Regions from separate parts of the Paenibacillus sp. FSL H7-0756 genome, predicted to be linked through region 2. Evidence: predicted binding sites of a transcription regulator. Region 2 holds the regulator's gene; each other region holds the start of a gene.
The links. Region 2 encodes Rex, which represses fermentation and respiration genes when NADH is low (regulators of the CRP and FNR family bind a similar motif). Its sites were predicted from a motif close to TTGTGAAATATTTCACAA; they were not measured.
Positions count from the first base shown of each region.

Region 1: NST04_RS23380 (DUF1641 domain-containing protein) is a predicted target of Rex. The motif match lies at 4,767-4,784, and genes of this name have one in related genera.
Region 3: pflB (formate C-acetyltransferase) is a predicted target of Rex. The motif match lies at 8,851-8,868, and genes of this name have one in related genera.

Region 1 is NZ_JBBOVT010000002.1:1,520,421-1,531,403, reverse strand. Features, by position in the region: gene NST04_RS23405 (X2-like carbohydrate binding domain-containing protein) at 1-867, shown strand, start outside; gene NST04_RS23400 (sigma-70 family RNA polymerase sigma factor) at 1,045-1,638, shown strand; gene NST04_RS23395 (hypothetical protein) at 1,617-2,603, shown strand; gene NST04_RS23390 (hypothetical protein) at 3,239-3,847, shown strand; gene NST04_RS23385 (nitroreductase family protein) at 3,921-4,538, opposite strand; gene NST04_RS23380 (DUF1641 domain-containing protein) at 4,863-5,300, shown strand; gene NST04_RS23375 (NAD(P)/FAD-dependent oxidoreductase) at 5,332-6,510, shown strand; gene NST04_RS23370 (SGNH/GDSL hydrolase family protein) at 6,676-7,305, shown strand; gene map (type I methionyl aminopeptidase) at 7,402-8,148, shown strand; gene NST04_RS23360 (carboxymuconolactone decarboxylase family protein) at 8,302-8,589, shown strand; gene NST04_RS23355 (Rrf2 family transcriptional regulator) at 8,697-9,119, shown strand; gene NST04_RS23350 (GNAT family N-acetyltransferase) at 9,508-10,056, shown strand; gene NST04_RS23345 (hypothetical protein) at 10,086-10,481, shown strand; gene NST04_RS23340 (DUF4085 family protein) at 10,512-10,983, shown strand, end outside.
Region 2 is NZ_JBBOVT010000001.1:3,584,146-3,595,128, reverse strand. Features, by position in the region: gene NST04_RS15765 (3-hydroxyacyl-CoA dehydrogenase family protein) at 1-834, opposite strand, end outside; gene NST04_RS15760 (AAA family ATPase) at 967-2,469, opposite strand; gene NST04_RS15755 (hypothetical protein) at 2,462-3,004, opposite strand; gene NST04_RS15750 (aminoglycoside adenylyltransferase domain-containing protein) at 3,273-4,034, opposite strand; gene NST04_RS15745 (cell wall elongation regulator TseB-like domain-containing protein) at 4,281-4,802, opposite strand; gene NST04_RS15740 (amidohydrolase) at 4,832-6,133, opposite strand; gene NST04_RS15735 (redox-sensing transcriptional repressor Rex) at 6,123-6,773, opposite strand; gene dinG (ATP-dependent DNA helicase DinG) at 6,912-9,773, opposite strand; gene NST04_RS15725 (tetratricopeptide repeat protein) at 9,890-10,528, opposite strand; gene panD (aspartate 1-decarboxylase) at 10,643-10,983, opposite strand, start outside.
Region 3 is NZ_JBBOVT010000001.1:3,349,861-3,360,843, reverse strand. Features, by position in the region: gene NST04_RS14585 (response regulator transcription factor) at 1-304, opposite strand, end outside; gene NST04_RS14580 (cache domain-containing sensor histidine kinase) at 282-2,135, opposite strand; gene NST04_RS14575 (carbohydrate ABC transporter permease) at 2,163-2,993, opposite strand; gene NST04_RS14570 (carbohydrate ABC transporter permease) at 2,993-3,877, opposite strand; gene NST04_RS14565 (ABC transporter substrate-binding protein) at 4,039-5,442, opposite strand; gene pflA (pyruvate formate-lyase-activating protein) at 5,641-6,378, opposite strand; gene pflB (formate C-acetyltransferase) at 6,501-8,762, opposite strand; gene adhE (bifunctional acetaldehyde-CoA/alcohol dehydrogenase) at 9,024-10,983, opposite strand, start outside.

The sequences.
Region 1 (10,983 bases), on a different contig from region 2:
ACGATCCATAAGGCTTATCTGGCAGCGCAGGCTGTGGGAACTAGCACATTAAGCTTCCATTTCAGTGCCGGAGCTGCGAAGACCTTAACGGTTACGGTGGCAGATACGACATCAACGGCTAATGATTCAGCCATAACACCAGTCACTGCCAGCTTCGACAAGAAGACGGGTAATCAGAGCGACATTGAAATAGCGATGACCTTGAACGGGAATACTTTAGCTTCTATCAAAAATGGCCCGGCAGTGTTAACCGCCGGAACCGACTATACAGTGAGCGGATCGGTTGTAACGATCCACAAGGCCTATCTGGCAGCACAGGCTGTGGGAACAACCACGCTGAGCTTCCAGTTCAGTGCAGGGGCTGCGAAGACCCTGGCGATTACAGTAAGCGATACGACAGCGCCGGTGGACGGCGGTCTGAAGGTCCAGATGTTCAACAGCAGCACGGCAGCTGCAACGAATGCCCTCAGCCCGCGGATCAAGCTGGTGAATACCGGTACTGCTGCGGTCTCCCTCGCAGATGTGAAGCTCAGATATTATTACACCAGTGACGGCGAGCAGGCCCAGAATTTCTTCTGTGACTGGTCCCAGATAGGGAGCGCCAATGTGACAGGGACGTTCGTGAAGCTTCCGGCAGCCTTGAGCGGAGCGGACCATTACCTGGAGCTGGGCTTCACAGCAGCAGCAGGCTCGCTTGCTCCGGGAGCCAGCATCGATATCCAGATGCGGGCCTCCAAGGTGGACTGGACCAACTATAACCAGTCCGATGACTATTCGTTTAATCCTACAGGTACAGCTCCTGCGGATTGGGCCAAGCTTCCGGCTTACCTCTCCGGCAGTCTGGTATGGGGGAATGAGCCTTTGTAATCTGTAACGCATAGCCAGGGAGGTTCCGGCGGCAGCACAAGAACCGGTTGCACATGATGAAACTCATGGGCAACCGGTTTTTGATATGTCAGGATGAAATAAATTGCATAATAAGGGAACCTTCGGCCGGTACCGGACCAATATAGAGTGAAGTCAACTTAGAGAGGGGAGAGGAAGATGACTGAAGAAGAGCTTCGGGATTGTCTGCAAAGGCTGGCACAAGGAGATAAAGAAGCCTTCACCGTATTACATAACACCATCCGGCAACAGGTATACGGAACGGTCAGCCTGCTGGTGAACCGGCAGGCTGATGTGGCAGATGTAGTCAATGAAATTTATGTCGAGCTGTTCCGTTGCCTGCCGCAGTATGATGGCACACGCCCCTTCGGCGCCTGGTTGAACGGTATAATCGTCAGGCAATGCAGTAATTGGAACCGCAGAAGCTGGCGCCTGATGCGGCTCATGATCCGCAGCCGGGAGAATACATCTGAGATCCTGTATCCGGGGGCGGATGCACAGCTTCTGATGCAGGAACAACAGGGCGAACTGATGCAGCTGGTCAGCGGACTGCCGCCCAAGCTCCGCAGTGTAATTGTGCTGCGTTACTATGGGGAGTGCAGCTATGATGAGATTGCTTCAGCCTTGGGCATACCACTGGGGACAGCTAAGTCCAGGCATCATAAAGCGCTGCGCAAGCTGCGGCAGCATGCGGCTTTTACGGAGGAAGATGAGATGAAGGAGGAATGGACATGTCTGCCGAGAGTCAACTGAAGCAGGAGTATGCTGAGTATAGACGTACCATAGCCGTACCGGAGCCGCTAGAGCAGCGGTTAGCAGCGAGCTTTGAGCAATTTCATCTGCCGCAGCAGCGGGGAAATACCGGCCGGCCCGTGCGCGTGCGCGGGACAGCGAGGATCGCCCTGGTACTCTGCGGACTGATGCTATTCGGCGGCGTGGTCTATGGTGCGGAGCGGCTATGGCAGGTTACTTATGGTGCCACCAGTTTGGAAGTAGACATTCATGAGGGAGCTAATGAGTCGACAGCCTTTGCGAACCATACAAGGCGAATGATTACAGACATTCAGTCCCAGCTCGCTGATAATGAGTCGGCTATGCTGCTAATTTCCAGGTCAAACGGGATGACGGAGCTCCGTATGATTAACCGCCCGCAGATATTCACAGATATCGATAGCTGGAAGAAGGCTATGGAGCCTGTCACAAGTAAGCTGAGCGTGCCGGGCCGAATGCCGGAAGGGTATCATTTTGCCGAAGGAAGATCCGACAGTACAGTGGGCATTACAGACAGCTCCTGGGTCAAAAAATACACGAATGTCCTAACCAAGCGGCTTAAGCCCGGTGAGCATTATGCCTGGATCAAGAGCTTCAATGTGCCCAACCAGCAAGCCGGGACGGTTAGTCCTGAGCTGGTGTACCAAGGTCCTAAGGGAGAAAATGATTTTATCTCGATTACTTATTCCCCGCTTACTCCGTGGGCACAGCTTACATCTGATGTTTGGGCAAATACAAAGGTTGAGCATCTAAAGGTGAATTCTGAGGAAGCCTTGTATGTTGAGAACCGCCAAGCCTATGAGAATAACAGCAACGGTTATTATGCTTACATCCGCTGGATTGAGGTGCGGGAGGATGAGGAGAGGAATTTGATGTATCAGGTAAGTACCGGCTCGCCTAAAGTCACCAGAGAGATGCTGCTAAAAGTGGCTGAAGGCCTGCGTTAACCTAGAGCGGCGGTAAGACTGTGCAAACACATATAAACCTCTATCGTTGATCAGTACATCAACAATAGAGGTTTATAATGTTACCACTATACCCATGTTAGTCTCAGACTCCTTATCCTATCCTTTGTACTCAGCCGGGTAGAAATGGTCCGAGGCGGCAGTATATTTGCCTATCCTGCACATTCATACTGCTCTAACTGATCCGCTTACCACGATAGGATTGGATGGTGTAGCCTGTGAGCTTTAAGAAGCTCATACCGTTTCGTGCAGGGACTCACTTAAGGCGGGAATGTCAGGATCAAAGATATAGTCTCAGTCACAAGGTGGAGCGCTGCTTAAGATTAGCTGCCGGAGATTCTGCCCTGGCTCACGTTCTTTCTGCAGTATCTGTTTCCTTGAGCTGATATCTGAATTATACCGTCCGTACGGAGAATAGTAAAAAGCCGAAATTTTTAAATTTGCACTTCCTGTTTGGAAAAAGGTCTTGTAAGCGCTATTATTCTGCGATTTCCTTAGAATCTGCTGAATTCAAATCCCACTGCCTTTGCTGTATAATGAAAAGGATGGTTTCAATGCTGCGTATACTCCGGCAGCTTTGCGTGGAGGGAAAGGATACGGAAATGAGCTTGTATGGGGTGAAGCTTGAGGAACCCGGCAGCGGGCTGCTGAAGTCCTTTTTGGAGGATAATTATATATGTGCGGGCTATCCCGGCGTGGGTGATCTGGAGCATCACAGCAGAGAAGAGATTATCCGTAAGCTGGTTGCTGCCAGCTATCACGGACAGGAGCTGGAGAGTGCAGCGAATACCCTGGATATCTTCGTCAATGCGATGCAGGATGGGGATTATGTGCTGATCGCCGATGAAGAGTGGTTATATCTTGGGGATCTTGGCGATTATTTCTATGATACCCGGCACAGCGGAACAGAGGACAGTACAGCACACCGGCGCGGTGTCACCTGGCTGAAGAGTCTGCCCCTCGCTGCTGTTAATCCGGCTGTAACAGAGCTGCTTGCCTCTGACAGCAGAATAACTGTCTATTCCGGAGTGCTGCCCGCAGCCCGTATCGATCTGTGGCTGGGGAATCAGGCTGGTGAAGGCGGGAGTACCGCCGGTACCCCTTCGGTTCAAGTGGATGAAGCTACAGTAGTGCAGGCGCTGGCTGTCCTGAAGGCGGCTTTGCACAGTACGGATGTGGAACGGCAGGAGCGTGCGGCTGTGGCAATTTTGCAGTATGCCCGGTGAGGATGGGGTTATGAATACGGAAGGATGATATAAATAAGGGTCTTTCGGTGTAGTAGCCGGAAGACCCTTTTTATTAGATAAATTCAACAAACTCATTAACCGGCTTGCGGTAGCCGCGCGATCTGATCTTGTGCTGGTTGTCCTTGCCGATCGTAATCAGCATTACTGGAACCATATGGTCGCCCAGACCGAGGGTAGCCTTCACAGCCTCCGGATCGAAGCCGATCATCGGGCAGGTATCCCAGCCCTTATCCTTGGCAATCAGCATGAACTGCATCGCCGACAGAGAAGCATTGCGGATCGCTTCATCCCGCTGGAACGCATCATTCCCGGTATATGCATCATTGATGGATTGAATGGTTTGCTCATAAGCATCTTCGCTCATTGCTCCCAGCAGCTTAAGCCCGCTATAGATTTCAGGAGCCTGCTGATAGGCATTCTTGTCACCCAGCACGACAATAACAGCAGAAGCAGTGTGGATCTTGTATTGGCCATACGCGTCCTTGCGGATGGCTTCCTTCACGTTGTCATCGCTGATTACTTTGTAATGGGCGTGCTGAAGATTATAAGCTGAGGGAGCCAGACGGGCCAGGGAGAACATCTCTTCAAGCTCACTCTGCGGGATGGTAACACCTTCCACGAAATTATTAGCCGATCTGCGGGATTGCACCAATTCGGAAAAAGTACTCATAAATCATTACCTCCATCTAATTATGTATGCTGCTTAGTTAAAATTAATTGCTGATATTAATTAATAAACTTACAATAAGTTACTTGCTTAAGATATCACGACTATCCGTATACGTCAATGAGCAAAAACATAATCATTTGTAAATTTAACCTGATTTAATGACTAAGTTGGATGAAATCGACGAGGAAGTGATAATAATCACAAAAATAGGTTGAAAAGACAAAAAGATTGTGACAATAATAACAAATAGAGTGTTATAATAGTCACATAGTTTTACCTGGATGTCATTATGCAAGAATACGATTTGTAAAAGGAGACTTCGATATGTCAGAAACCCTTACCCAAAATCTTCCTGAACAAGAAATACCAGAAGCAGCCCTTCCCAAAGAGGATGTACTGAAAGAGCTCTTGAAGCCGGAGGTTCAGCAATCTCTGATGGTACTGGTCGAGCAGCTGCCGCAGATCACACAAATGGTCAGTGTATTGTCCAAATCATTAGATTTTGTGCAGTCGGTGGCCACGGATGAAGTGCTTAAGAATGACACAGTCGGTGCGATCAAGGAAATGGCGGGTCCTGTGGTGGGCACAGCCAAGAATCTGGCGGCTACTGTCATTGAAGCGAAAGACCGCGCGGAAGCAAGCAGCGAAACCGTCAGCCTGTTCGGCATGATGAAGATGATCAAGGACCCGCAGGTGCAGAAGGCTCTCCGGTTTATGAATGCCTATCTGCAGGTCAGCGGTGAACGCCAATCGGGCAAATAAGCCCGTAATACTTAATGATGGAGGAATAATCATGTCAAAACATATAGTGATTCTAGGTGCAGGCTACGGCGGTCTGCTTAGTGCCTTAACCGTTCGTAAATATATGAGCAAAGCGGAAGCCAAAATTACGGTTGTCAATCAGTATCCGACACACCAGATTATTACGGAATTGCACCGGCTTGCAGCGGGCAGTGCGTCTGAACAGGCGGTTGCCATGCCACTGGCGAAGCTGTTCGCCGGTAAGGATATTGATCTGAAAATCGCCAAGGTCAACTCGTTCTCCGCAGAGAACAAGCAGGTTATTCTCTCGGACGGCGTTATGCTGACTTATGATGCTCTCGTTGTCGGTCTCGGCAGCACCACCGCATACTTTGGTATTCCGGGACTTGAAGAGTACAGCATGGTGCTGAAATCAGCAGCAGATGCGCTGCGGATCCGCCGTCATATTGAAGACCGGATTCGTGACTATTCCAAAACCCGCAACGCAGCAGATGCTACGATTCTGATCGGCGGCGGCGGACTGACCGGCGTAGAGCTGGTAGGCGAAATTGCTGACATTCTGCCTAAGCTGACGAAGCAATACGGAGTGAATCCTGCTGAGATCAAGCTTCTGCTCGTTGAGGCGGGTCCGAAGATTCTCCCCGTCCTGCCGGATCATCTGATTGAGCGCGCTACGGCCAGCCTGGAGAAGCGCGGGGTGCAGTTCCTGACGGGTCTTCCGGTTACAAAGGTGGTTGACAATACGATTGATCTGAAGGATGGCCAGCAGATTGTGGCGAACACCTTCGTCTGGACCGGCGGGGTACAGGGCAATCCGCTGGTTGGCGAATCCGGTCTTGAAGTCAACCGCGGCCGGGCCACGGTGAATGAGTTCCTGCAGTCCACTTCACACCCTAATGTATTTGTAGCCGGAGACAGCGCTGTTGTCTTTGCACCGGATGGCCGTCCTTATCCGCCAACGGCACAGATCGCTTGGCAGATGGGTGAGCTGATTGGCTACAATCTGTTCGCATATCTTAATGATAAACCGCAGGAAGCCTTCAGCCCGGTCAATTCCGGCACACTTGCCAGCCTCGGACGCAAAGACGGGGTAGCCATTGTCGGCGGTAACTCCACTCCGCTGAAGGGGCTGCCGGCTACACTGATGAAGGAAGCCAGCAATATCCGTTACTTGACTCATATCCATGGCTTGTTCAGCCTGGCCTATTAATCTTTGATCCTAAGATCCCCCTCGGGCTGTCATATGGCAGTCTTAGGGGGTTTTCTAATTTAAAATAGAAGGAATAATTTTCAATGAAAACGTGTCCGCAGGAAAGTCTATTTGCTATAATGATCATGTTTATATAACAGATGTTTTCATAGGAGGATTTCAGGCATGCCATTTCAAAAGAACGATATCATCCTGTTCCAGGGAGATAGTATCACGGATTGTGGACGCAATTACGCCGATGCCTCATCGCTGGGTGTAGGTTACGCGCTGATGGCCGGCGCCCGGCTTGGCCTTCAGTATGCAGAGAAGAATCTTACGTTCCTGAACCGCGGAATCAGCGGCAACCGGGCGGTAGACCTGCAGGAGCGCTGGGAGCGGGATTGTCTTGCGCTGAAGCCAACCTGGGTATCTATTTATATTGGAATAAATGATACCTGGCGCTGGTATGATTCGGGGCAGGAGACTACAGCAGCTGAATTCGAGTCGTCCTACCGTGATCTGATTGAACGGACCAAGCAGCATCTGGACGCCAAGCTGGTACTGGTGGAGCCGTTCGTATTGCCGGTGCCGGAAGACCGCAAGGGCTGGCGTCAGGACCTGGACCCCAAAATCCATGTGGTCCGTGAGCTGGCCCGTGAATACGGAGCGGTGCTGGTGCCGCTGGACGGCCTGTTCGCAGCGGCATCCGTCAACGCTGAACCTGGCTACTGGGCGGCGGATGGCGTGCACCCTTCGCCTGCCGGACATGCCCTAATCGCCGATGCCTGGATGAAGGCTGTAGGTGCAATAAGGTAATAGGTACGTTCATTTCACTCTGCGTAACAAGGCTGTTATACTTGTAGGATACATACTCAAGGTGTAGCTTTGATAACGAGAGGAATGTGAGCAGGGATGACGAGCGAGACGCTCCAGGATATGCAAGGACTGAAAGCGGCGGGTGCAGTGGTAGGCCACACCATCGCGGAGATGAAAAAAAGTGTAGTTCCCGGAATGACGACTGCGGAGCTGGATGAAGTGGGGGCGAAGATTCTGAACCATTTTGGCGCAAAATCTGCTCCAAAGGTAACCTACAACTTCCCTGGAACGACCTGTATCAGTGTCAATGAAGAGGTGGCACATGGAATTCCGGGACAACGCGTCATTCAGGCCGGAGATCTGATCAATATTGATGTCTCCGCCGAGCTGAACGGTTATTTTGGCGATGCCGGGGTATCGTTTCAACTGCCTCCTTATAATGAGAAACTGGTTCACCTCTGCCGGAGTACGGAAGAGACCATGATGAGCGTGATTAATCATCTCCGGGCGGGTATGAAGGTTAACGAGATCGGCCGGGTTATGGAGTCTGAAGCACGGAAGCGCGGCTATAAAGTCGTGCGTAACCTATGCAGCCATGGCATCGGCAAAGCGTTGCATGAGAAGCCGTTTGAGATTCTGCCCTTCTATAATCCGCGTGTTTCGACGGTTCTGAAAGAAGGACAGGTGATTACCATCGAGCCGTTTCTGTCCACGGGAACTGATTTTGTAGAGCAGCAGGCGGATGGCTGGACACTCAGCGTCGCCGACAACAGCCGCGTGGCCCAGTTTGAGCACACCATTGTGGTCACCAAGGGCAAGCCGATTATTTTGACCAGTGCGTGAAGAGATTTAGGAATATTTAACAGTTGTAATGTATGCATTACGCAAGAAACCCTCATACTAAAGATGATGTTATGATTTGGAATGCAAGAATATGTTTCCAGAATCGGAGGGTTATTTAAAGTGGATAATGTACCGCAAGTCAGTCATGCCTTTATGACATTTATGAAGGAAGCGCCGGAGCAGCAGAAAGCCCTTGGCGAAATTGTGAAGAAGCTGGATGCTGCAAGCAGCCTGGATGCCAAAACCGAGGAGATTGCTTATATTTCCGTACTCGCGGCGGTTAGGCTGGAGAGCGGGCTTCCCTTTCATGTCAAGCATGCCAAAGCGCTCGGCGCAACCCGTGACGAGATCATCAGCGCAGTGCTGCTGCCCCTTCCGGCGGTGGGCAATGTGGTGATTCAAGCCCTGCCGGTGGCATTGCAGGCTTATGACAGTGAATAGTGTTCTGTTGTCTGCAAACTCCTCGCGGGATTGACAATTGCTCGAAATGTAACTATTATAGTTGCATCTGGCGGAAGTTTTCCGGCCAGTGTGAAGGAGTGATTGTTATGAACATTAGCACGCGGTTTGCGGTGGCTATTCATATTTTAACCTTAATTGACAGCAACAAAGACGGCAAAAGTACCTCCGAGTGGATCGCCGGCAGCGTGAATACCAACCCCGTAGTGATTCGCCGCCTTACGGGTATGTTGAATAAGGCAGGACTTGTGGAAGTTCGTCCCGGTGTAGCCGGAGCGAAGCTTGCCCGCAGTGCAGCTGATATTACGCTGCTGCAGATTTATAAGGCAGTGAATGCGGTGGAAGAGGACTCTCTGTTCTCTGTCCATGAGCATCCGAACCCGGAGTGTCCGGTGGGCAAGAACATTGCAGGAGCTATTGTTCCTGTGTTCTCTCTTGCACAGAAGGCGATGGAGAATGTGCTGCAGGAGGTCACCCTGGATCAGATCGTACATCAGATTCCTGTAGGGTAAGCCAGGATTTGATGGAAGTGAATTTTAAGGAAACCTTCAGCCCCGCTTTATGTTTTTTTAAGGTTCGGGGAGTATAGTGAAGTTCTCCACCCCCCAGTGGAACCATTTGTGGAAGACCCCGCCGTGCCTCGGCAGGGTTTTTCTTTTTGCTACTATATATATTCATGCATTTTCATTAAACCTTTATGTGTTTTTCATCTGGCCTTAAGCTTCGCTCAGTATAGTAGACCCATGACCCCCTTACAATAGACTTTGGCCCTGCCGGTTACCGGCGGGGCCACTTTTTTTGACGCGTAGCTGTCCTGGCGTTAACTTTACACTGCGATTTCTATCGTTTAGACTGACACATATGTGGCAGGATTACAGGAATATAAGGGGGGATCTCATAATGATTCTATTTCAGAACGGAGACCTCAGTGTCCGCAGGCTGGAACAGCAAGATGCGCCGCTGCTCGTACGATGGCTCTCAGACCCGGAGGTGCTGGAATATTACGGGGGCCGTGACCTTCCGCATGATCAGGAGCTGGTGCAGACGACTTTTTATAATCATGAGGAAGAGGAGATTCATCGGGCAATTGTGCAGTTCAAAGGCAGGGACATAGGCTATATCCAGTTCTATCCTGTCGGCAGGGAGGAGCTGATAGAGTACGGTTACGCAGAGTATATGGGAAAAGTCTACGGAATGGATCAATTCATCGGTGAGCCGCAGAGCTGGAACCAAGGCATTGGTTCACTATTAGTAGGCGGGATGGTGAAGCACCTGATTGAAGTGGAGCAGGCAGACCTGATTGTCATGGACCCGCAGTGCTGGAATCATAGGGCACTCAGAGTCTACGAGAAAAACGGATTTGTCCGCGGCAAGCTTTTACCGGAGCATGAACTGCATGAAGGAAAGTGGAGAGACTGTTGGCTCCTTACGTATAAGGCTGCGCATTAATCTAACATACATATAAGGAGATGCTGTACATGAAGAATCAATATACCATTCTTGGAGCTGCTCTGATTCTGGGCCTGTGTCTGGTTGCCGGCAGCTTCGTAATCGGTGATCGGATTAGGGCGGGTTATGAGATGAAACTGCCGGCACCTGCCGGAGCGCAGACGGAGAGCCAAGCTGAGGATCATCCGTTAATGACACTTGCAGAGACTGCGCAGTTCCTGCGGCTGAGTGAAGATCAGGTGAAGAATATTATGAAGGCGGAAAATGCAATGTTGCGTAATGACGGACCCTTCGAGGGGACGAAGCTCCCTTATCTCAGAATAGATAATGAGTTCCTGTTCAATAAGCAGCAGTTAACCGTCTGGATTCTGGCTGCTTCGCAGGAGCATAGGGTATACGCGGGGGCGAAGCTGGCCGGGAATTAAGGATCGCTACAGAGTGGAGGGAAGGGCAGAATGAAATTTTTCACAATACCCTGGTATGAAGAAATGCAGGTGCGCGGGTTCATGGTCTTCCCGGAGACAGAGCAGGATTGGGTGGAGGATGTGGCCTGGCATGTGGCGGAAGGGATCAGCTACGAGGAGCGGGCCAAGGATTGTCTGGAATATATGAAAAAAGATCTGCTGAAATATCTTCCCGGGTACTTCCACGCTTCGATACATGACGGAACGATAAATTCCACCTATCCTGCGTCTGAGTTCAAGGAACGGGCCTTGCAGTGGGGCAGGGAATACGATGAACGGATGCAGGTGCTTTTCAGGGAATACCGCAAAGGGTACGAAGCTGTTAAGCATGAACTCCCGGAGGGCGCGGTACAGCTAGTCGAGAAGAGTCTGCATGATGCAAGAGTAATCTCTTATGCCATACCTGCAGAAGGGGTGCTGGAGATGATTCTGGACTGCGGCGGGGCAATGCATTACCAGTGTG
Region 2 (10,983 bases):
TTCGCCCGATTTCGCACCCAGTTGTCCTGCACGTACCATCTTCTTGAGGATTGTCGAAGGACGGTACTTGAGCTCGCCGTATTCACGGAACATGTTCTCAAGTGCGGCAAGAACGGAATCCAGACCGAAACGGTCTGCCATTTCAAGCGGCCCGTTCTGGAACTGGTAGCCGATGCGCATAGCGTCATCAATATCTTCAGGAGATGCAACCCCTTCCTGGAGCACATGCATAGCCTCGTTAATGAACAGGCAAATGAGGCGTGAAGATACAAATCCGGGGGATTCGTAGATCATAACGCCTTTTTTCTCTACAATCTCATCGACAAAGGCTTTGGTATCTTCAAATGTGCTGTCCGAGGTTTTCAGACCGCGCACGATTTCAACCAGATCCACCTTACCTACAGGGTGTATGAAGTGCATGCCGATAACGCGTTCCGGATACATTGTAGAGCTTGCAAGCTCAGTCAAGCTAAGCGTTGACGTATTGCTGGCAAGAATAATGTGGCTCGGACACACCTGATCGAGCTGATTGAATACCTTTTGCTTCGCTTCCAGATCTTCAACGATAGTCTCAATGACCATATCGCATGAGCTCAGTTCAGCGAAGTGTGTAACCTTCTGGATGCGGGCCAGGATCAGCTTTTTCTCCGCCTGGGTAATCGCCCATTTCTCCAGTTGCTTGTCGAGACTGGTCTCGATCATTTCGTAGGAGTAGTTCAGCCGTTCTGCAGTTTTTTCCACCAGCATGACATCCAGGCCTTTGGCTGCCAGCATTTCAGCAATCCCTTGTCCCATTGTGCCTCCGCCGATGACACCGATCTTCTTAAAATTCATGTAAAAGTCTCCATCCTTTCAGGTATCTATACTTCTGTATTGTACCTTGTCTGTCGAAAAAAATAAGTAGCCCGACATATAATGATATCTTAGCATGTCTGAAAAGTAAAAAAAAATAACCGGCATAAAGAATTATGCCGGTAAAAGGACACTGTCACGAAATTGACAACGAAATTGCTCTCCGGAGAGAACTTCTTCCTTCATTAAAATGTCAAGAGAGTAATCAAATATATTTCTCTGCTGCTCCAGCAGGTCCTTCGTACGAATCATCAGATCATCCAGTATTTTACTGTTTTCCTTCATTAGCTCTTCGGTGGTAACCATTTGCAGATTCGCAATGCCGAGCGAGGTGAGCCCGGACTTCATCATGGTCTCAACAATATTAAGCGCCTGGTCGAAATCACCGCGGGAACCGGTACTGCGTCCGCCGTAATACATCTCTTCCGCAGCCGCTCCGCCCAGGGCAATCATAATCTGATGCTCCAGATAGTCCTTCGTATACAGATATTGTTCGGTCTGCGGATTATGCCGAACATAACCGAGTGCTTGTCCGCGCGGGGTCAGTGTGACCTGACTAACGCTTCCGGGACGCAGCAGCTCAGCCATAATAGCATGTCCAAGCTCATGGATCGCTACCCGCTTCTTCTCTTCATGGTTGGTCTCACGGTCGGTCTTCTCGCCCATCATGACCTTGTCGATCGCCATCGACAGATGACGCTGCTCTACCAGGGTCAGATTCTCGCGCATCATGTAGATCGCGGCTTCGTTCATGACGCTCTCCAGCTGCGCACCCGAGAAGCCGTAAGCTTCTTCGGCGATTTTATCCAGATCAACGGTGTCATGCAGCGGCTTGTTCTTGGCATGCAGGTCGAGAATCGACTTGCGGCCCTTCTTGTCAGGCATATCGACCTGAATGTGTCGGTCAAAACGGCCCGGACGCAGCAGCGCAGAATCAAGCATCTCCTTGCGGTTCGTTGCGGCTACCAGCAGAATGCGCGGGGTATCATTGTTATAAATCCCGTCCATCTCCGTCAGCAGCTGATTGAGCGTCTGATCATATTCTCGCTGCTGTCCGCCTTCGCGCTTCCCGCCGATAACGTCAATTTCATCGATGAAAATAATGGCGCTTTGCTTATTCTCCTTGAGCGCGCGCGTACGGGCATCCTTGAACAAATCGCGTACGCGTCCCGCACCCACACCGACATACATCTCAACGAATTCACTGCCTGAGGCAGCTACGAATACAGAGTTAGTATAATGTGCCGCAGCCTTGGCCATCAGCGTCTTCCCGGTTCCCGGAGGGCCTGTAAGCAGAATTCCCTTGAGCGGGCGAATCCCGAACTTGCTGATTTCTTCATGCCGGATCAGGAAGTCCAGCGCTTCACGCAGCTCCTGCTTGGCATTGTCCTGTCCGCCGATCTCTTCAAAGGTAAGCTTGGACGGGCCGTTCTTCTTGCGCTTCTTATCTGCACCTGCATTGACGGCCAGACCGCCGCGCGCATGGGCAATGAACAGGAGAGCGGCAACCATACCAAGTGCTATGATTACAGGGAAGATATTAATCCCCACAAAAGCCATAAAAATCAGCATGACCGGAACGAATCCGGCTACAACCTCTTTCCAGTACTTAGGCATTGTTCCACACTCCCATCTTGGCTGCTGCACGCGGCAGTATGATAAATTTGCTCTCAGTGCCGTTGCTCAGGCTCACGTACACATTATTGTCGTCAATCTCTGTGGCGGCTGTAACCCCGCTGTACTTGCTGTCCTGCTCCTTCAGCCCATCCAACTTCGCTGGTATCAATGTATACTTCCGGCTCTCCATCGCTTCCGCTACAGAGAACATTGCTTTATCCCAATACTCATCCAGCAGCTCACTCGGCTTCTGTTCCACATCCAGCTTCAGGGTCCTGCCGTCAATAGCAGTGCTGCCTTCTCTCGATACGTACTGCACCAGCTCACGTAATTTCGTGCCCGGCTGCAAATCCAGTTTCAAAGTGACCTCATTGCGTTTAATAGTAATATGGGAATCCTTCACTCCCTCGTAGGATGATACCAGCTTCTGCAGCGGCTCCTGCACCGCGAATTGACGGTAAGAATACCAGCCACCAAACAATAATGCAGCAGACAGCAGAGACGTTAGCAGCACAGGCATAAGACGCAGTTTCAAGAAACGTCCTCCTCTCAATAATGACCGAGCATAACTCTATAATAAAGACCATCCAGCGTGTCTAGCGCCCATCCGAGACTGACATGCTCTTAAGCATGTCTTAATACAAGTAGTAGTATATCACAGGTGTATATACGATTTTACATAAAGTTGTGAATATATTTAAAATTTTTGATTCTAATTTCTGGATGTTTCATACGGCATGAAAAAACGGCAGCTCAGATTCATAGCCTGAAATGCCGCTGATACATTCATATTCCGGTGTCCCCTATATCCGGCTAAGACCAATTTCAGCCATCATATATTCCGCAAAATCAGTTAAAAGCTCCAGTTCATAGCCTTCGGCAACGGCCGCGCCGCTATATTCCATCAGACAACGTATCAGCAGCCCATGATAGCGTTCCGGCAAATGCTGCAGTCCCCACTCCCCGCCTTCCTTCCTGGAAGAGACATGACCTTCCTGCACATAGTAGAGCACCCTGCATAGATTTAGTGTGTAATAGAGTGGAGCATTCCCAATATTCTCCTGCGCATCATCGATATCCCTGATAATGGAATCCAGATAGTACCTCTGGTCTACCGGCGCAAAGGCCTCGCGGATCGGCTCCCCGTACAAGATAAACCCGCGATGGTAGACTACTGCAAAATGTGCCGCCAGATCAGCATCCTCAAAGCCGGCGCACAGATAATTCTCATTGGTTCTATACCGCTCTAAATGAGCTTCTGAAAAGTGAAATTCAAATGGCGTAGGATACACAAAGTTGTGCAGGTATGTCTTCAGGACGATAGACAGTTCAATTCCGCGCTTATTCGGCAGACTGTCATGAAAGGTTACGATACGACCGGCAAGTCTATGACTGACCTCTGCTGGCAGCTTGTCCTCTACGACAATGAGCAGATCAATATCGCTTGAATCCGGTTGAAAACAACCCATGGCCAGGGAGCCGTGCAGATAAATCCCCGACAGATTATCCCCCAGCTCTTCCTTAAATAAATCCACCGCCTGATCCAAATATGCTAAAACTTCCAATTTATTCTTCCTCCTTGAGAGACATATATGCATGTTGGCGATAGCATTCGAAGTACACACTTCGTATATCAATTTGAGTATAATCATCGATGTATCTCAAACCATACATCTCCATTAAGCCACAGTTCCGCGTCTGCCACTAGTCCAAGAACGGTTCCAGAATATTTTCGACATGATGGATACAAAAAAACGGAAGAACAGATAATCTGTTCCCCCGCAATTTAGTTCTGCCGCTGAGTCCTTAGCTTAGCGGTTCGGCAGACTGTACCCCTCACCGATGGCGCTGCCATCCTTGAAGCGGTAGAAGTTGTAATAGAATCGCCCGTCTTTTTTGTAAAATAGCTGCCAGGCATATTCCCCGTTGTATACACCGGGCAGCAGCCGTTCGATCTTCACGTCCGGCAGCTGATCGGCTATGATTCCGCGCATTTTCTCCTCTGAGGTGCCTTTGCTCAGCTCTTCAGCATACAGGCCGTTGTCGCCACCGGCAGGCTTGCCCTCCAAGGTGAAACGGACCCACACCATCAGATCGGTCCCGGCTTCGTTTTTGCCGGTTAGCACCCAGTAGATCTCATTCTCATTCCAGACGGATTTCTGAGCCTTGGTTACCTCCGTTAGTCCGGCACGCGCCCGGGCCAGCTCCTTGGCCTCACTCCGCTCGTTCCACTGGTCCTTCATAATGTAGGCATAGAACTGGCTTAGTCCGAACAGAAGGAGCAGCACCACGGTAATCCCCAGCCAGATCCATTTTCTCCTCTTCTTCTTCACCACGCTGCTTCCTTTCCCGTTCCCCTGAATTACCGTTTAAGCAGGCTCTCGAACGTCTCCTGTGCTTTGCGGCGGATGGCTTCTTCATCAAGTGTCAGGCATTGTCCATGCTTCACAACCTGCTGGCCGTTCACCCATACATGCTCTACATCCTTGGCGCTGGCCGAATAGACGGCATGGGAGAGCAGATCGGTATGCGGGAGCATATGCGGCTGGTCAATATCAAGTGCGATGAAGTCGGCCTTCATCCCTGCTGCAAGCCGTCCTACCCCGCTCAGGAAAATAGACTGTGCCCCGTACTCCGTGGCCATCAGAAGCGCCTCAGGAGCCGGTACGGCTGTAGGATCACCGCTTACGCCCTTATGGATCAGAGCCGCCAGCCTCATCTCTTCAAACATATCCAGATTGTTGTTGCTTGCTGCACTGTCTGTACCCAAAGAGACCTTAACCCCGGCTCGCAGCAGCTCAGGAACACGCGCAACACCGCTCGCCAGCTTCAGGTTACTGCCTGGGTTATGCGACACACCAACGTTATGGCGGGCCAGAATTCCAATCTCCTCATCGTTCAGATGAACGCCGTGGGCAATGAGCGAAGGACGGGTGAACATGCCGAGCTTCTCCAGATGCGCGACCGGACGAAGACCGTAGTCGGCCACGTTCTGCTCCACTTCATGGCGCGTCTCGGACATATGGGTATGCATCGGCAGATCCAGATCATGCGCAGCCTGCACAAACTTCATGAAAAACTCTGGAGGACAGGTATACGGGGCATGCGGCGAGAGCATGGTCGTAATTCTGCCGTCAGCCTTGCCATGCCAGTTACGGGCAAAAGCAACGGCCTCAGCGAGCTTCGCTTGCTGTACCTCTGCCGGACACAGCCCAATCACGCCGCGCATCAGCACCGCCCGAATACCGGATTGCTCCGTCACTTCCGCTACCCGGTCCATATGATCATACATATCGAGGAAGGTGGTTGTGCCGCCCTTCAGCATTTCCAGTACGGACAATGAGGTTCCCCAATATACATCATCACCAGTGAATTTCTCTTCCATCGGCCACATCTTTTCCTGCAGCCACGTCTGAAGCACCATATCGTCGCCGTATCCGCGCAGCAGTGACATGGCAGTATGTCCATGGGTGTTGACCAGACCAGGCATAAACAGCAGACGGCTGCCGTCTACGACCTGAGCGCCATCGTCCACTACCGGCTCAGCTTCACCTATGTAAGTAATCAGATCATTCTCAAGGGTCATATACCCGCTTAGAACCGGCTTATCGCTGCCCGGAACCAGAAAGTGCCCGTTCTTGATTATCGTGATCTTACTGCTCATCTTCAGTTTCATCCTTTCCATCATGCAAATAATAGGCCAGGCTCTGCAGATCTGTGGTGAAATCTGCGGCATGAATCCGGATATTGGCAGGCGTCTTGAGAATAACCGGTGCGAAGTTCAGAATCGCCTCGATGCCGGAGTCCACAAGAATATCAGCTACATTCTGGGCTTCGCTGTCAGGTACGGTAATAATCCCGATCCGGATGCCCTGCGAGCGGATGGTGCTGCTTAGCTCCTCCATCGGCTGCACAACCAGCGAGTTGATCTGCTGGCCCACCTTTGGCGGGTAAGCATCGAAGATCGCAGTAATCTTCATCGTATCCTTCAAGTAAGCGTTGTAGTTAGATAAGGCATGACCGAGATTACCGGCTCCAACCAGTGCAACATTAATTTGCTGGTCAAGCTTCAGGATATGGCGGATCTTCTCAATCAGATAGGATACATCATAGCCGATGCCCTTCCGGCCGAAGTCACCGAAATAAGCCAAATCCTTACGGATCTGGGCGGGATTCAGATCAAGCTTCTGGCCCAGCTCCTGAGAAGAGACTGTGGAGATTTCACGTTTTTGGAGATCGTTCAGGAAACGCAGGTACACTGGGAGCCTGCGCACGACGGCCTCCGATATTTTATCCGATTTCATGTATTCTCCTCCTTAAAAGTTGTGTTAGACCCGTACAATTATAGCAACCGTGCCCCCCGCCTGCCGGACCGGCAGGACAGGGCGGGAACGGCTCTTCAGGTGAATCATGACTTATTAATAATAGCAATAGCAGATGAATTAGGAAACCCCGCCGTCATCCAGCCATTCGGCAATTCTCGGGACCATCTGCTCAGTGAGCATATGCTCCATCTTGGGACCGGGGAGTGAATACAGGAAGTACTTTCCGTAATACGATTCAATGACTCTGGTATCATACACAATTACGATGCCCCGGTCCTGCGCCGTGCGGACCAGCCGCCCGAAGCCCTGCTTGAAGCGGATGACAGCCTGCGGCACGGACAGCTTCATGAACGGGTTCTTCTTCTGTGCCTGAAGCAGCTCCGACTTCGCTTCTGCCAGCGGGTGATTCGGCGGCTGGAACGGCAGTCTGACAATCGCCAGGCAGGTCAATGCTTCTCCCGGAATATCCACCCCTTCCCAGAAACTGCTGGTACCCAGCAGGACCGAAGCGGGGCTGTCCTGGAAGCGGCGGATCAGCTTGCTTCGGCTGCCGCCCTCCACACCCTGTCCGAGCACCGCGATATCCTGAGAGGCAAGTGCTTCCTTCAGGGGGTCATACACCTGCCGCAGCATCTTGTAGGAGGTGAACAGCACCAGCATCCGGCCCCTTGTAGTTACAGCAGTCTCGGCAAGGGAATGTACAAGCGTGTCCACAAACCGGGCATCCCCTATACTTCCCTTGACGCTCGGGAAGTCGCGGGGAATGACCAGGAGCGCCTGCTCACGGTACTTGAACGGCGAAGGAAGCAGCGCAGTCATCAGACGCCCCTGCTCCGCAGCTTCACCAAGGCCCAGATTATCGATCATGAACTGGAAGGACTTATCCACGGATAAGGTGGCCGAGGTCAGGACAATACTTTTCTTCTTGTCGAAGAACAGCTCCCTGAGCTGGGTACTGACATCTACAGGAACGGCATACATTTGCAGCGACTTACCTTTATAATTACCGCTTCCCTCCAGCCAATACACGATATTCTCATCGTTCAGGCTCATGAAGAAGCGGATTTGCTCTCTGATGGATGCCAGATCCTTGAATAAGCCGCCGATATCAGTCACAAGACTGTCCGAGGAGGATTGGCTGTCCGTGTCCCGCATCTCACTGAGCATTTTGTCACCCTTACGGATGATGTCGCTTAGACTGAGGTTCAGTGTATTCTCAAGGGCAGCCAACTCCTCCCAATCCTTCGGCTTCTTGCCCGGCTGCAGGCGCGCCACCAGCTGGCCTGCTTCACCGGCCCCGGCATCGCTGCGCTCGGGCAGCAGGCTGAAGAGCCGGTCGCTGAGCGCATCCCAGGATTCCTTCACCGTCAGCAGATCGGGATAGATCCGGTCGATCACGCCGCTCCATTCGGAAGCCTGCTCACTGCCCGAAGACTGCAGACTCTGCCGGAGAGCAGGCAGCTGCCCGCTCCGGCTATCCTTGTAGAGACGGGTGAGGGTATGGGCAAATGTGAAATATTTCATCTGCATGCCAAGATGCTTGCCGGCAATATCCTCCAAATGATGGGCTTCATCAATAACAAGATGGTCGTAAGCCGGAAGAAGCTGATGTCCGGCTTTGACATCTGCGAACAGCTTGGAGTGATTGGTGACCACCACATCGGAGATCCCGGCTTCATGCTTAGCACGGTGGTAATAGCATTTGCGGAACCAGGGACAGGCGCGTCCCAGGCAGGAGTCGGTATCGCTGGCTACAGTCTCCCAGAAATCCCCGCCCCGTCCGCTTAAGTTAAGCTCCTCATCATCGCCGGTCGTCGTCTGGGTCAGCCAGACAAGCATCTGTGCAGCGGTGAGTGCTTCTTCCCTTGGACTCGTAAAATCCTTTTTGTTCATTCTATGCTCGAACTTGCGCAGACACAAATAGTGCCCTCTTCCCTTAAAGATGGAGGCCTTGAACGGGAACGGCACAACGCTGGTTAAGAGCGGGATATCCCGCTCACGCAGCTGGTCCTGAAGGTTGATGGTATGGGTGCTGACCATCACCTTCTGGTCACTTTTCACACTATGGTAGATGGCCGGAAGCAGGTAGCCCAGCGACTTGCCGGTGCCAGTTCCCGCTTCAATCAGCAGATGCTTGTCCTGCTCAAGCGCTGTAATGACCTCATGGATCATCAGCTCCTGGGCTTCACGGCTCTCATATTGGGGAAGAGCGGCCTTCAGCCGCAGCGTCACCTCATCCATATACTCTTCAAAGGTAATATTCTCCAGCGGGTTGACGCTTCCTTCCTCCCGCGGCGAAGCCAGCTCCGCCCAGTCCCCCACCGCCAGCGCAAGCTGGCGGTAGAAGCTAAGCTCCCCTTCCGGCTGAAAGGTCTCCATCTCCCGTTCCCGCAGCAGACCGTCGAAGTACCAGGCCAAATCACTGTCTTCGTCCGCGAACAGCTCATTCAGCCGCTGAATGGTCAGCAGCGGCAGACTGTGCAGCTCTTCCAGACATTTGAGCAGCACAATAGCCGTGGCAAGTGCATCACTGTCCGCCTGATGCGGACGGTCATGCGTAATGCCGAAGTGGCTGCTTACCGCGCCTAACTGATACGTGCTCAGCGAGGGAAAGCATATTTTGAGAAAATCAATCGTATCCAGAATCCGCCCCTGAAACGGCAGATAGCCGCAGCGGTCCAGCGCATTCTGCAAAAAATGAAAATCAAACGCTACATTGTGTCCGACAAGAACGACATCATCCAGCAGCGGCACCAGCTCCATCATCATCTCATCAAGCTCCGGCGCATCCTGTACATCACTGTCTGTAATTCCGGTCAGGCCCGTAATAAAAGGAGGAATTGGCGCTCCGGGCTTGACGTAGGAACCATACACCCGGGAGATCGTCCCGTCTTCTTCTATAATGGCAAGGCCAACCTGGATGATCTCTCCCACAGATTGGGTTCCCGTAGTTTCAAAATCAAGCACGGCAAATTTCATTATAAGTTCTATTCCCTTTCACTTGAGACTCTTTATCAGCATAACAGAAGTTACGAAAAAAGGCGATGCACACCCCGGGAAACGGGGCACATCGCCTAAAGAAACCGAGGATAAAGTTATAAAAGCGAAACCAGCTGATGGCCAAACTCCAGCTTCCCGCCCCGTCTGCGGCATACCTCCAGATTCACATTCGGCTCCGGCAGATCCGGGTCATGCAGTAGCGACAGGCTGAACAGCTCGCTGGCTTCATTGAAGCGTTCCTGGGAAGCCCGGATACAGCCCAGCGCATTATAGATCATCGCCTTCAGCTTCACCTCACGGATCAGGCCCAGCATGTGGTTCAGATGTCCCCAGGCGGTGTCGCCTTCACCTTCCTGGAGGTAAGCCATGGCCAGATACAGGCGGGCAGCGAGGCTGTCCGGATACTTAGCCGTAACCTCCCTGAACTGTTCAATGCACTTGCGGTACATCAGCAGCTTGTAATAGCCCTGGCCCCTGACAAAAGCATCCATCCCAAGCTCGGGCGCTTCCTCTTCCGGCAATTCCTCTGGCGGAGTCTGGAAATCGGCCTGTTCCCGGAACTCGCTCAGCTTCTCGGCGAAGAGCAGCCACTCATCCATTACATTATCACTGATTCGGTGGAGCATATTATACTTGGATAAAAGATCGCTTCGGCGGGCACCCTCCGCAGTAGGATAGTCGGCTTTGATCTCCTGGAGCATCTTGTTCATCTCAGCAAATAAATGTTGAAACACCGGACATCCCACCCTTACTGATAATGAAGTCAGCTTAAGCTTGCCTAAGTTCATTATCAGCAAGTACAGGGGTCTTCATCCCTGCCATTGATTACATGGCTCAAAGCGCGGACTTCAGGCAATTGTAGCGTGAATCTCGTGATCCGCCAGCTTCACCGGCTTGTTGCCAGCATCAACGAACACTACAGTCGGCTTGTGGGCCGCCAGCTCCTCGGAGGACATGACAGCGTAGGAAATTATAATCACGGTATCGCCAGGCTGAACCAGACGCGCCGCCGCCCCGTTCAGACAAATGACGCCGCTGCCGCGCGGACCTGGAATGACATAAGTCTCCAGACGGGAACCGTTATTATTATCCACGATCTGCACCTTCTCATTCTCCAGCAGATCAGCGGCTTCCATCAGATCCTCATCAATGGTAATGCTGCCCACATAATTAAGATTGGCTTCAGTAA
Region 3 (10,983 bases), 230 kb from region 2:
ACTCCTTCACCCCGAGCCGGATCGCTTCACGCGCATAATCGAATTCCTGGTAGCCGCTGAGCAGCAGCACCTCGCTCGTAAGCCCCATCTCCCGCAGCTTGCCTATGAACGTCAGCCCATCCATCACCGGCATGCGGATATCGCAGAGCACCAGATCAGGCGGCGTTTCCTCGGCGATGCGCAGCGCCTCCATCCCGCTTCGTGCCAGCCCCGCAACCTCCATCCCCATGTCCTCCCAGGGCAGTACAGTATTGAGATTGCTCAGAATAGGCGCTTCATCGTCAACCAATAATACTTTTAGCATAATGGCCTTCCCCCTGCCCGTATTTCGGAATGACGCACTGGATGATCGTTCCTTCCCCAGGACTTGCACATATGAAAATCCCATATCTGTCGCCGTATTCAATCCGTATCCGGTCTGCGACACTGCGTACACCCAGCCCACGCCGCTCCAGATGAATGCCCTGCCCCGGCCTGCATGCCGGCTGCTGCTCTGCCGCATCATTCACCATATATTGGAACATAGACAGCTGGGACGGGGTCATCCCGATTCCGTTATCCTGTATCCGCAGCAGCAGATTCCCCCTGTCTTCCCACACCTTAACACTCACCAGACCCTTATACCCGATCCCCTCAAAACCATGCTGAATGCTGTTCTCCACCAGCGGCTGGAGCGTAAGCTTCAGAATCCCGCAGCCCAGCAGCTCTGCTGGAACCTCAAGCTCATAATCGAACAGGTCCTCGAAGCGGAACTTCTGGATATCCAGATAATTGCGCAGATGCTTAACCTCTTCCTCCAGCGTAATCTCATCCCTGTCCTGAATGCTGATCCGCAGAATACTCGCCAGCCGGTAGACCATCTCACTGACCTTGCGGCCTTCATTCTGCACAGCCAGCACATTGATCGACTCTAGCGTATTGAACAGAAAATGCGGCTTGATCTGCGCCTGCAGCACACGCATTTCTGCCTGATTCTTGCGCTGCTGCTCCACATGAACCCGGTTAAAGAGCGTGTTGATTTTGTCCATAAGATCATTGAAGCCTTTGGCCAGCAGCGTCATCTCATCGTTGCCCTTCTCCTCGACACGGGTAGTAAGGTCTCCGTCCTCCACCCGGCGCATGAAGCGCACGATCACAGCAATACCGCCTGTAATCCGGTTCATGAAGAACAGATTGAAGATGACAGCTCCCAGCAGACAGAGGAACATTACAATGACGAACCAGCGGGCGAATACCGTCACCTCATGAGACAACGTGTCCCAGGAAGTGACGGAGACCAGACTCCAGGGATATTCCTTGAGATGGTAGACCGACAGAATGCTTTTTTCACCGCCGAACTGTGTCTTGAAGCTCTGAAAACCGGGCTTAAACGTAATATCCTTCGTGGTAAAGCCGCGGAAATCCTGTCCATCCAGCTTCCTGTCCGGGTCCAGCAGAATCATCCCATCATCATTCACCAGCATGAAAGACACCTTCTGATTGGTGCCCCCGATCTTAAGATTGCGGAAAATCGACTCAAATTCCCAGTTCTTGATCTGCACGACCAGAATACCGATATTCTGAAAAAAGCTTAGCTCCTTGACGAGCCGGATCTGCGTAAATACAGCCTCCGTCCCGGTCAGCTCAGGATACTCATGCGGAGCCAGCCATTTTGGAACCCCGTTCAGCTTCATGACCTCCTGGTATAGCTCGCTGCGTTTGAACTTATCATAGGGCAGCGTGCGGAAGTTCTCCTTATTGAAGACCGATACAATCTCCGAGCTGCCTTTTCCGTTGAAGTTGTACAGGAAGGCATAGCTGATAGACGGATGATTATAGAGCAGACTGCGGAAATTGCGCTGGCTGGCATTCAGGCTGAGCTGCTCGGCGTCGGTTAGATCCTGCTTGGAGGGATCATCCGCGCTGAGCGCCATATGAAAGACCGAGGTGGCAATTCCGTTGTCTGTCACATTGTCCATATCCTTGAACACATTGGAAATGCTGTAGCTGATCGCTTTGAGCGAATATTCGGACTGCTGGCTGTATTTCTTCTCAATGGAATTATAAGTGACGAAGAACATAATCATGCCAAGAATGAACAGCGGAATGATAATCAGGCCTAAGAATGCCGTAAACAATTTGTAGCGCAGATTCATCGGCTGTTGCTCCTGACATGATTAATGTTATCCTTTTACACTGCCTGCGGTGACGCCTTCAATAATTTTCTCCTGCAGAACCGCATAGATCACGATGACCGGAACCACGCTGTAGACAATCCCCGCGGACATCTGTGCGTAATTCATCTGGTACTGATCGCGGAACTGGACCATCCCCACAGGAAGCGTCCGCAGCTCGTCATTGGAGAGGAAATAGTTGGCCAGCAGGAACTCATTCCAATTTCCCAGGAAATTAACAATGAATACGGTAACCATCGCCGGAACTGTCAAAGGTACAATAATTCTAGCAAATATACCCGGTGCCTTCAAGCCATCCATGACCGCCGCTTCTTCGATTTCACTGGGCAGCGAACGCATGAATGCCGCCAGAATAATAATCGTGAACGGGATTGCATTGGCAATGTAAGGAATAATCAGCGCCCAGTGGGTATTCAGAATATGCAGCTTGCGGACAATCGTATAGATGGGCAGCATCAGCGCGTTGTTCGGAATCAGCATTCCAATCAGGACTAGCGAGAACAGGATCTTGTTCCACTTCCCCTGGCGCATCCGCGTGACCGCGAAGGCGAACATGGAAGCCAGCAGAATAGACACAACAGAAGCCAGAACCGAAATATATAAGCTGTTGAAAAAATAAGTGCTGATCTTGGCATTCACCCAGGCTTCCACATAGTTGGACCATTCGAAGCTCTTCGGAATGCCGAACGGATTGAGGGCAATCGCATTGTTATCCTTCTTCACCGAGGAGAAGAGGACGAAGAGGAACGGGAACAGCACAATAACCAGATACCCGAGCAAGGCGATGTGCGGCAGACTTTTCTTCAGAGCGCGCGGCATCAGTATTCAATCCTTTCCGTACGGCGGGCAAACACCAGCTGGTAGAGGGCGGTTACCACGAGCGTGAACAAGAAAATCAGAACGGCGATCGTATTGCCGTACCCGTATTTGAAGTTGGTAATCGCATACTTGATCATATAGGTGGCCATGACCTCTGTTGAACCCGCCGGACCGCCCTTAGTCATTACAATGACGATATCGGCCGCCTTCATCGCACCGGCAATCGAGAGCATGATCACCACCGAGATAATGGGTACAATCAATGGCAAGGTGATGCGTGTAGCCCGCTGGAACCCCGTAGCGCCATCAATGGCCGCTGCTTCATCCAGCTCACCGGGAATGGATAGAATCGCCGCCAGCACCATCACAATATAGAATCCGGTCCACTGCCAGGCATTCGTAATCAGAATCGACAGCATGGCGAACCGTTCGTCCGACAGCCAGTAGATCGGCTCCACGCCGACAAGACTAAGTACTTTGTTGAATAATCCGATGTTCGGCTCGTAGATGAAGCCCCAGAGAATACCGATTACAGCCGTAGACATAATGGATGGCATGAACACTGCCGTCTTATATAGTCCCTTCAGCTTCTTCACATTGGCGATCAGTAAGGAGAAGAACACAATCAGCGGCACCTGTATACCTACAGAGAACAGAATGAACCAGCCGTTATTTTTGACAGAAACCCAGAAGCGCTGATCTCCCAGGGCTTTCTTGAAGTTGTCCACTCCGGCATATTTGACCGTATCGGATACCCCGTTCCAACTGGTGAAGCTGTAGTAGATCGAGCTGAAGATGGGATAGATGAAGAACATAATGAACAGAACCAGTGCCGGAATAACGAACAGAATGAACACCAGAGGATTTCTCAGTGCCTTATTCATGACTACCTCCATATTGCTTTTCTTTTGAAAAATGCACCCTGGAGCAAGCACCAGGGCACATGTACATGGGACGCACTTAAGGTTTGAACTCAAAGTATGGTCGTCACTGCGGTGAACATTTGGACATTCAGCCGCTGTTCTCCCCGGATTTCTAGTGCTTCTTATTCCACTGCAGCGTTGGCCTCTTCCTGAATCTTTTGCAGTGCAGCACCCATCTTCTCCGGAGTCGTCTGCCCGCCGATCAGGCTCTGAATCTGGATATTACTGATTTCAGTAGTGACATCAGCCTGCACCAGTGAGTCAAAGGCCGGGAAGGACGATTTGGAGCTGTTCAATACCGCGACAATCTCACTCATCAGATCATCCGTAATATTCTTGTTCAGCACCGCCTGATCGATCTTCATGGCAGGCAGGACTCCGTCCTCTACCAGACCGCGCAGCTGCATTTCTTCATTGAACATATTCTTAATGAAAGATTTCACGGCCGCAAGCTGCCGCTCATCTTCACCCGCTGATGCCGAGAAGCCATAACCGTTGTTCACATCCCGCATCAGTGCTGTCTGGTCACCCACTCCGCCTTCAACCGCCGGAATATTGAAGAAGCCGACCTTGCCGATCAGACCTTCGCCGGATTGCCCGGCTTTGAACACGGAAGACTTCCAGGTCCCGTCATACATCAGGATCGCTTCACCGCTGGTGAACTGGGTGGTATATTCAGCATACTCGAAGCCGAGCTCACCCTTCTTGAAGTAGCCTTTATCCACCCATTCCTTGTATTTCGCCAAGCCCTTGATTACGTTCGGATCACTCCACTTTGCTTCACCGGTAGCGAATTTCGCAGTCACATCCGGTCCGGCATAGCGGGACCAGAGATGATTGGCCAGCATCAGCGGTACCCAGCCTGCTTTGGAAGCACCAGCCATTGGCACTTTACCATCCGCTTTAATATCGGCCAGCTGCTGCTCCAGTTCAGCGAAGGTCGTTGGAGCCTTCCAGCCCTTGCTGTTATAGTATTCTTTATTATAGAAAAAGCCTTCTCCGGAGCCGCCGATCGGCAGGCCGTAGATTTTGCCTTCATAGGTGAACGGGTCCAGATTGGAGAACTTGTCTTTGATGCCTAATTCATCAAGAATTGGGGTCAGGTCCAGTAGCTTGCCTTCCTTGGCATAGATCTTGGAGTCCGGACTGCCGAACAGGTCGAAGATCTCCGGAGGGTTGCCGGCTGCCATCTCACCGCGCAGCTTCTCTTTACGGTTCACATCCGAATCTACTCCATCCAGCTTGAAGGTCAGCCCAGGCACATCCGCCTGCACTTTGCCCACTACATCCTCAAGAATAGCCAATCGTTTCTGCTTATCTGCCCCAACCTGGGTATGACGGACCGTCATCTCAAAAGGTTCAGCGCTGGCAGGTTCTTCTGTTGCAACAGCATTGGTTGCAGCGGCCTCATTCGTCGCAGCAGGCTCTGTCGTTGGAGACGCATTATTCTTGTTGCCTCCACAGCCAGCCAGCAGCGCCGAGCTAACGAACATCAGGGACAATAGCAGTGTTAGACTTTTTCTCATTACGGGTGACCCTCCCTATTTTATGAATTCCCTTACAACTCTAATTATAGAAAATCACTTTTGTATTCGTAAGGTTAAGATTTATCTTCAATAGGGATAAAATCCTCTAATGAAAGCGAATTCAGTCAGGTTTCCTGACATACAAAAAGCGAAACTCCTCAGAATAGAAGCTCCGCTTTCGATAGTTACTCTATTCAATTAGACCAATGCAGACTCTTTACGGCCCTCTTCAATCAGCCGGTACGCACGCTGCACTTCTTCATCGGAAGGTGACTCCACCCCTTCAAGCTCATAAGGACGGCCAAGCTCCTTCCATTTGTAGATCCCCATTACGTGATAAGGCAGGATTTCGAACTTCTCTACTCCATTTAAGGTGCCAATGAACCGTCCAAGATTCTGTAAATCCTCTTCTTTATTATGAATGCCGGGAACATAAACATGGCGAATCCACATTTTGCGGTTATTATCAGATAACCAGCGGGCCAGTTTCAAGGTACGGTCGTTGGATTTGCCCGTCAGCTTGATATGCGCTTCATCATCAATATGCTTCAGGTCCAAGAGTACCAGGTCGGTAACATCCAGCAGGTCGCTAATTTTCGATCCATCATTATAGCCGTTAGTATCAAGCGTGGTATGCAGATTCCAGCGTTTCTTCACCTCGGTGAACAATTGCTTCACAAATTGCGCCTGGAGTGTTGGTTCACCGCCGGATACGGTCAGGCCGCCGCCGGACGTTTTATAATAATTCAGGTAAGGCTCAATTTCCGCCAGTACTTCCTCAACGGTCATTTCTTTGCCTTCATTTAATTCCCATGTATCCGGGTTGTGGCAATACTGACACTTGAGCAGGCAGCCCTGCATAAAAAGCACGAAGCGGATACCCGGGCCATCCACCGTTCCAAACGTCTCCAAAGAGTGGATATGTCCTTTAAGCATGAGATGTCATCCTTTCAAAAAAACCTTAAAATTTTAACCACTTTCAGACAAGAGTGTACCGCCCTCTTGCAAGGGCGGCAGCTCTTCAGTTCATTTCAGTTCTTGTAGAACAAGAATGCTTCTTACATGGAATCGTGGAATGTACGGTTGATAACATCCATCTGTTGTTCACGGGTCAGCTTGATGAAGTTAACAGCATAGCCGGATACGCGAATGGTCAACTGTGGATAGTTCTCTGGGTGATCCATAGCGTCAAGCAGTTGCTCACGGTTAAACACGTTAACGTTCAAGTGCTGAGCATTATTGTGGAAATATCCGTCCATCATGAAGACCAGGTTGGACTTACGGGAATCTTCGTCTTTACCCAGCGCCTTAGGTACGATGGAGAAGGTATTCGAGATACCATCTTGTGCATCGGAGTAAGGAAGTTTGGCAACAGAGTTCAGGGATGCCAGGGCGCCCTTCTTGTCGCGTCCGTGCATTGGGTTAGCACCAGGAGCGAATGGTTCGCCTTTTTTACGTCCGTCAGGAGTAGTACCGGTCTTTTTACCATATACAACGTTCGAAGTGATTGTCAGTACCGATTGAGTCGGCACAGCATCACGATACGTTTTGTTTTTGCGGATCATCGACATGAAGGTTTCAACCAGTTCAACTGCGATGCTGTCAACAGCGTCGTCGTTGTTACCGTAGCAAGGGAATTCACCCTCAGTTTCAAAGTCGATTGCGATGCCTTCTTCGTTACGGATTGGCTTAACCTTAGCGTATTTGATTGCGCTTAGGGAGTCAGCAGCAACGGACAGTCCAGCGATACCGCAAGCCATCGTACGCAGAATGTCGCGGTCATGCAGCGCCATTTCGATACGTTCGTAGGAATATTTGTCATGCATATAGTGAATGATGTTCAGCGTATTGACATAAGTCTTAGCCAGCCATTCCATCATTGGTTTGAAACGTTTCATTACTTCATTGTAATCCAGGTATTCAGAAGTGATCGCAGGATATTCAGGACCTACCTGAACGCCGGATTTCTCATCTTTACCACCATTGATCGCATACAACAGAGCTTTAGCCAGGTTGGCACGGGCACCGAAGAACTGCATTTGCTTACCGATACGCATTGGGGATACGCAGCAGGCAATCGCATAATCTTCACCCCAGTATGGACGCATTACATCATCGTTCTCATATTGGATAGCGCTGGTCTCAATGGATACCTTGGCACAATATTTCTTGAAGCCTTCAGGAAGCTTCTCGGACCACAGTACTGTCAGGTTTGGTTCTGGAGCCGGTCCCAGATTGTACAGGGTATGCAGGAAGCGGAAGCTGTTCTTAGTTACGCGGGTTGTACCGTCTTCAGCCATACCACCGATGGATTCTGTTACCCAAGTAGGGTCACCGGAGAACAGATCGTTATAGTCAGGCGTACGCAGGAACTTCACGATACGCAGCTTCATTACGAAATGGTCAACGATTTCTTGAGCTTGCTCTTCAGTCAGAGTACCTTCTTCAATGTCACGTTGTACATAGATGTCCAGGAAGGAGGATACGCGTCCAAGGGACATTGCCGCACCATTCTGTTCTTTAACAGCTGCCAGATAACCGAAGTATACCCATTGTGTAGCTTCTTTGAAGTTGACAGCCGGTTTGGAGATGTCCATACCATGTGCTGCAGCCATTTGTTTCAGTTCGCCCAGAGCACGTATTTGCTCGGACAGCTCTTCACGCAGACGGATAACATCTTCTGTCATGGAGTCTACTTCAAGCTCAGTCAGTTGCTGCTTCTTGTCTTTAATCAGGAAATCAATACCATACAGAGCAATACGGCGATAGTCGCCGATGATACGTCCGCGGCCATAAGCATCAGGAAGGCCTGTGATTACGCCGGATTTACGCACCGCTCTCATATCTGGTGTATATGCATCAAATACGCCTTGGTTATGCGTTTTGCGGATGTTCGTGAACATGTCAACGATATTCTGCGGAAGCTCGAAGCCGTAAGCCTTAGTAGCATCGATCATCATCTTGATACCGCCGAACGGTTGGATGGAACGTCTGAAAGGCGCATCAGTCTGAACGCCGACAATCTGTTCCTTGTCCTTGTCAATGTAACCAGGAGCATGGGAAGTGATAGTGGAGACAGTATCGAGGGAAACGTCCCATACGCCGCCTCTTTCTCTTTCTTCCTTACTCAGCTGGGAGATAATCTTCCACAGTTCAGTAGTGTTGCTGGTAGGACCTACGAGGAAATCTTCATTTCCTTCATATGGCTTGATGTTCTTGGCAATAAAGTTATTAACGTCAACTTTCTTGGACCATGTGCCTTTTGTGAAATTTCTCCAGCCAGACTTAACCTCTTGTACTTCTTTTTCAATCACCGACATGCTAAATCCCTCCATTTATATTTAGTATATTTGTAGAGATCGCGGGCTTGAAGGTTAATCCCGTGTCTCGTGATCCCATGAGCTATGGTTGTTATAAAATTCACAATCGCATCTTCATAACCGGGACCGTTGTTTATATAAACATTTTAGTTTATTTTCTGAAAAAGGACTGTGACAAATATCACTCTTTCGGTGATATTTGTCACTTCCATCCAGTCCCATATTAACCTTTAACCTTATTCTTTGTCAGGCAACCGTTAATTAGTTATCGAATTTGCCATAGAATGCGTTGCGGTATACATCAGCAAGCTCGGATACCAGCGGCATTTTAGGGTTGGCAGTTGTACATTGGTCTTCAAATGCACGGTCAGCCAGATAGTCTACACGGGATTCGAAGTCCTTAGGATCGAAACCAAGAGCCGAGAAGGATTCTTCGATGCCGAGTTTTTTATTCATGTCGCGGATCGCATTGATCAGGCTGGTTACGCCTTCTTCGGTAGTGCGTGCTGGCAATCCCAGAATACGGGCAATTTCAGCATACCGTTCGTCAGCTACAAAGTGCGAATATTTAGGGAACGAAGCGAACTTCGTAGGCTTCTTGGCATTGTAACGGATAACATGCGGCATCAGGATTGCATTGGTGCGGCCGTGTGCGGTGTGATACTGTCCGCCCCATTTGTGCGCCAAGCTGTGGTTAATCCCCAGGAATGCATTGGCAAAGGCCATACCGGCAAGTGTCGATGCGTTGTGCATTTTCTCACGGGCCAGTTTGTCACCTTGCAGTGCGGATTTCTCCAGCCACTGGAATACCAGCTGAATAGCTTTGATTGCCAGACCATCGGAATAGTCACTGGCCATTACAGATACATAAGCTTCAATAGCATGTGTCAATACGTCCATACCTGTGTCGGCGACAGCCGTTTTAGGCAAGCTGTATACAAACTCAGGATCGATAATAGCTACGTCTGGAGTCAGCTCATAGTCAGCCAGCGGATACTTAGTATTGTTCCCTGTTGTTTTATCTGTGATAACTGCGAACGAGGTTACTTCGGAACCTGTACCGGAAGTTGTAGGAATCGCAACGAATTTCGCTTTGTTGCCGAGCTTAGGGAATTTGTATACCCGTTTACGGATATCCATGAACTTCTGCTTCAGACCGTTGAAGTCTGCATCCGGATGTTCGTAGAACAGCCACATGCCCTTGGCAGCATCCATCGGGGAACCGCCGCCGAGTGCGATAATGCAGTCCGGCTGGAATCTGTTCATCATAGCTGTACCTTTTTCCACTGTAGTAGTCGACGGATCAGGTTCAACTTCCGAGAATACTTCGATCGCTACAGGAGTCTGGCGTTGACGCAGATAGTGCTCAACTCTTTCTACATATCCCAGCTTCACCATTACAGGGTCAGTGATAATAGCTACGCGTGTAATATCAGGCATTTTGGCCAGGTACTGAGTGGACCCCTTCTCGAAGTAAATCTTGTCAGGTACTTTAAACCATTGCATATTCACGGTACGACGGTTCACCCTTTTCACGTTGATCAGATTGATGGCAGTCACGTTCTGCGATACCGAGTTGCGTCCATAAGATCCGCAGCCCAGTGTCAATGAAGGGATATTGGTGTTGTAAATATCGCCGATTGCGCCGTGTGTAGATGGCGAGTTGACGAGAATACGTCCGGTCTGCAGACGGTTGGAGAACTTCATGATGACTTCTTCATTATTGGAATGGATAGCCGAGCTGTGGCCCATGCCGCCAAATTCAACGACTTGAGCTGCGCGTTCGATACCCTGGTCAGCATTCTTCACTTTGTAGCAAGCCAGAACCGGGCTCAGCTTCTCAGCGGACAATGGATATTTAGTACCTACGCCTTCAAGCTCAGCTACCAGGATCTTCGTTCCGGCAGGAACCTGAATGCCGCACATTTCAGCGATCTTCACTGCGGATTGGCCAACGATAGCCGGGTTAACCGCACATTTCTCTACATTCATTGCGCCGCTGGTCAGCTTAGCTGCTTCTTCTTTGTTGACAAAGTAACAGCCGTTCGCAATCATTTTCTTCTTCACTTGATCGAAGATGGCTTCTTCAATAATGACTGCCTGCTCGGAAGCACAGATCATACCATTATCAAAAGTCTTCGACAGGATAAGGTCTGTTACAGCCTGATCGATATCAGCACTCTTCTCAATGAAGGCAGGCACGTTACCAGGACCTACGCCG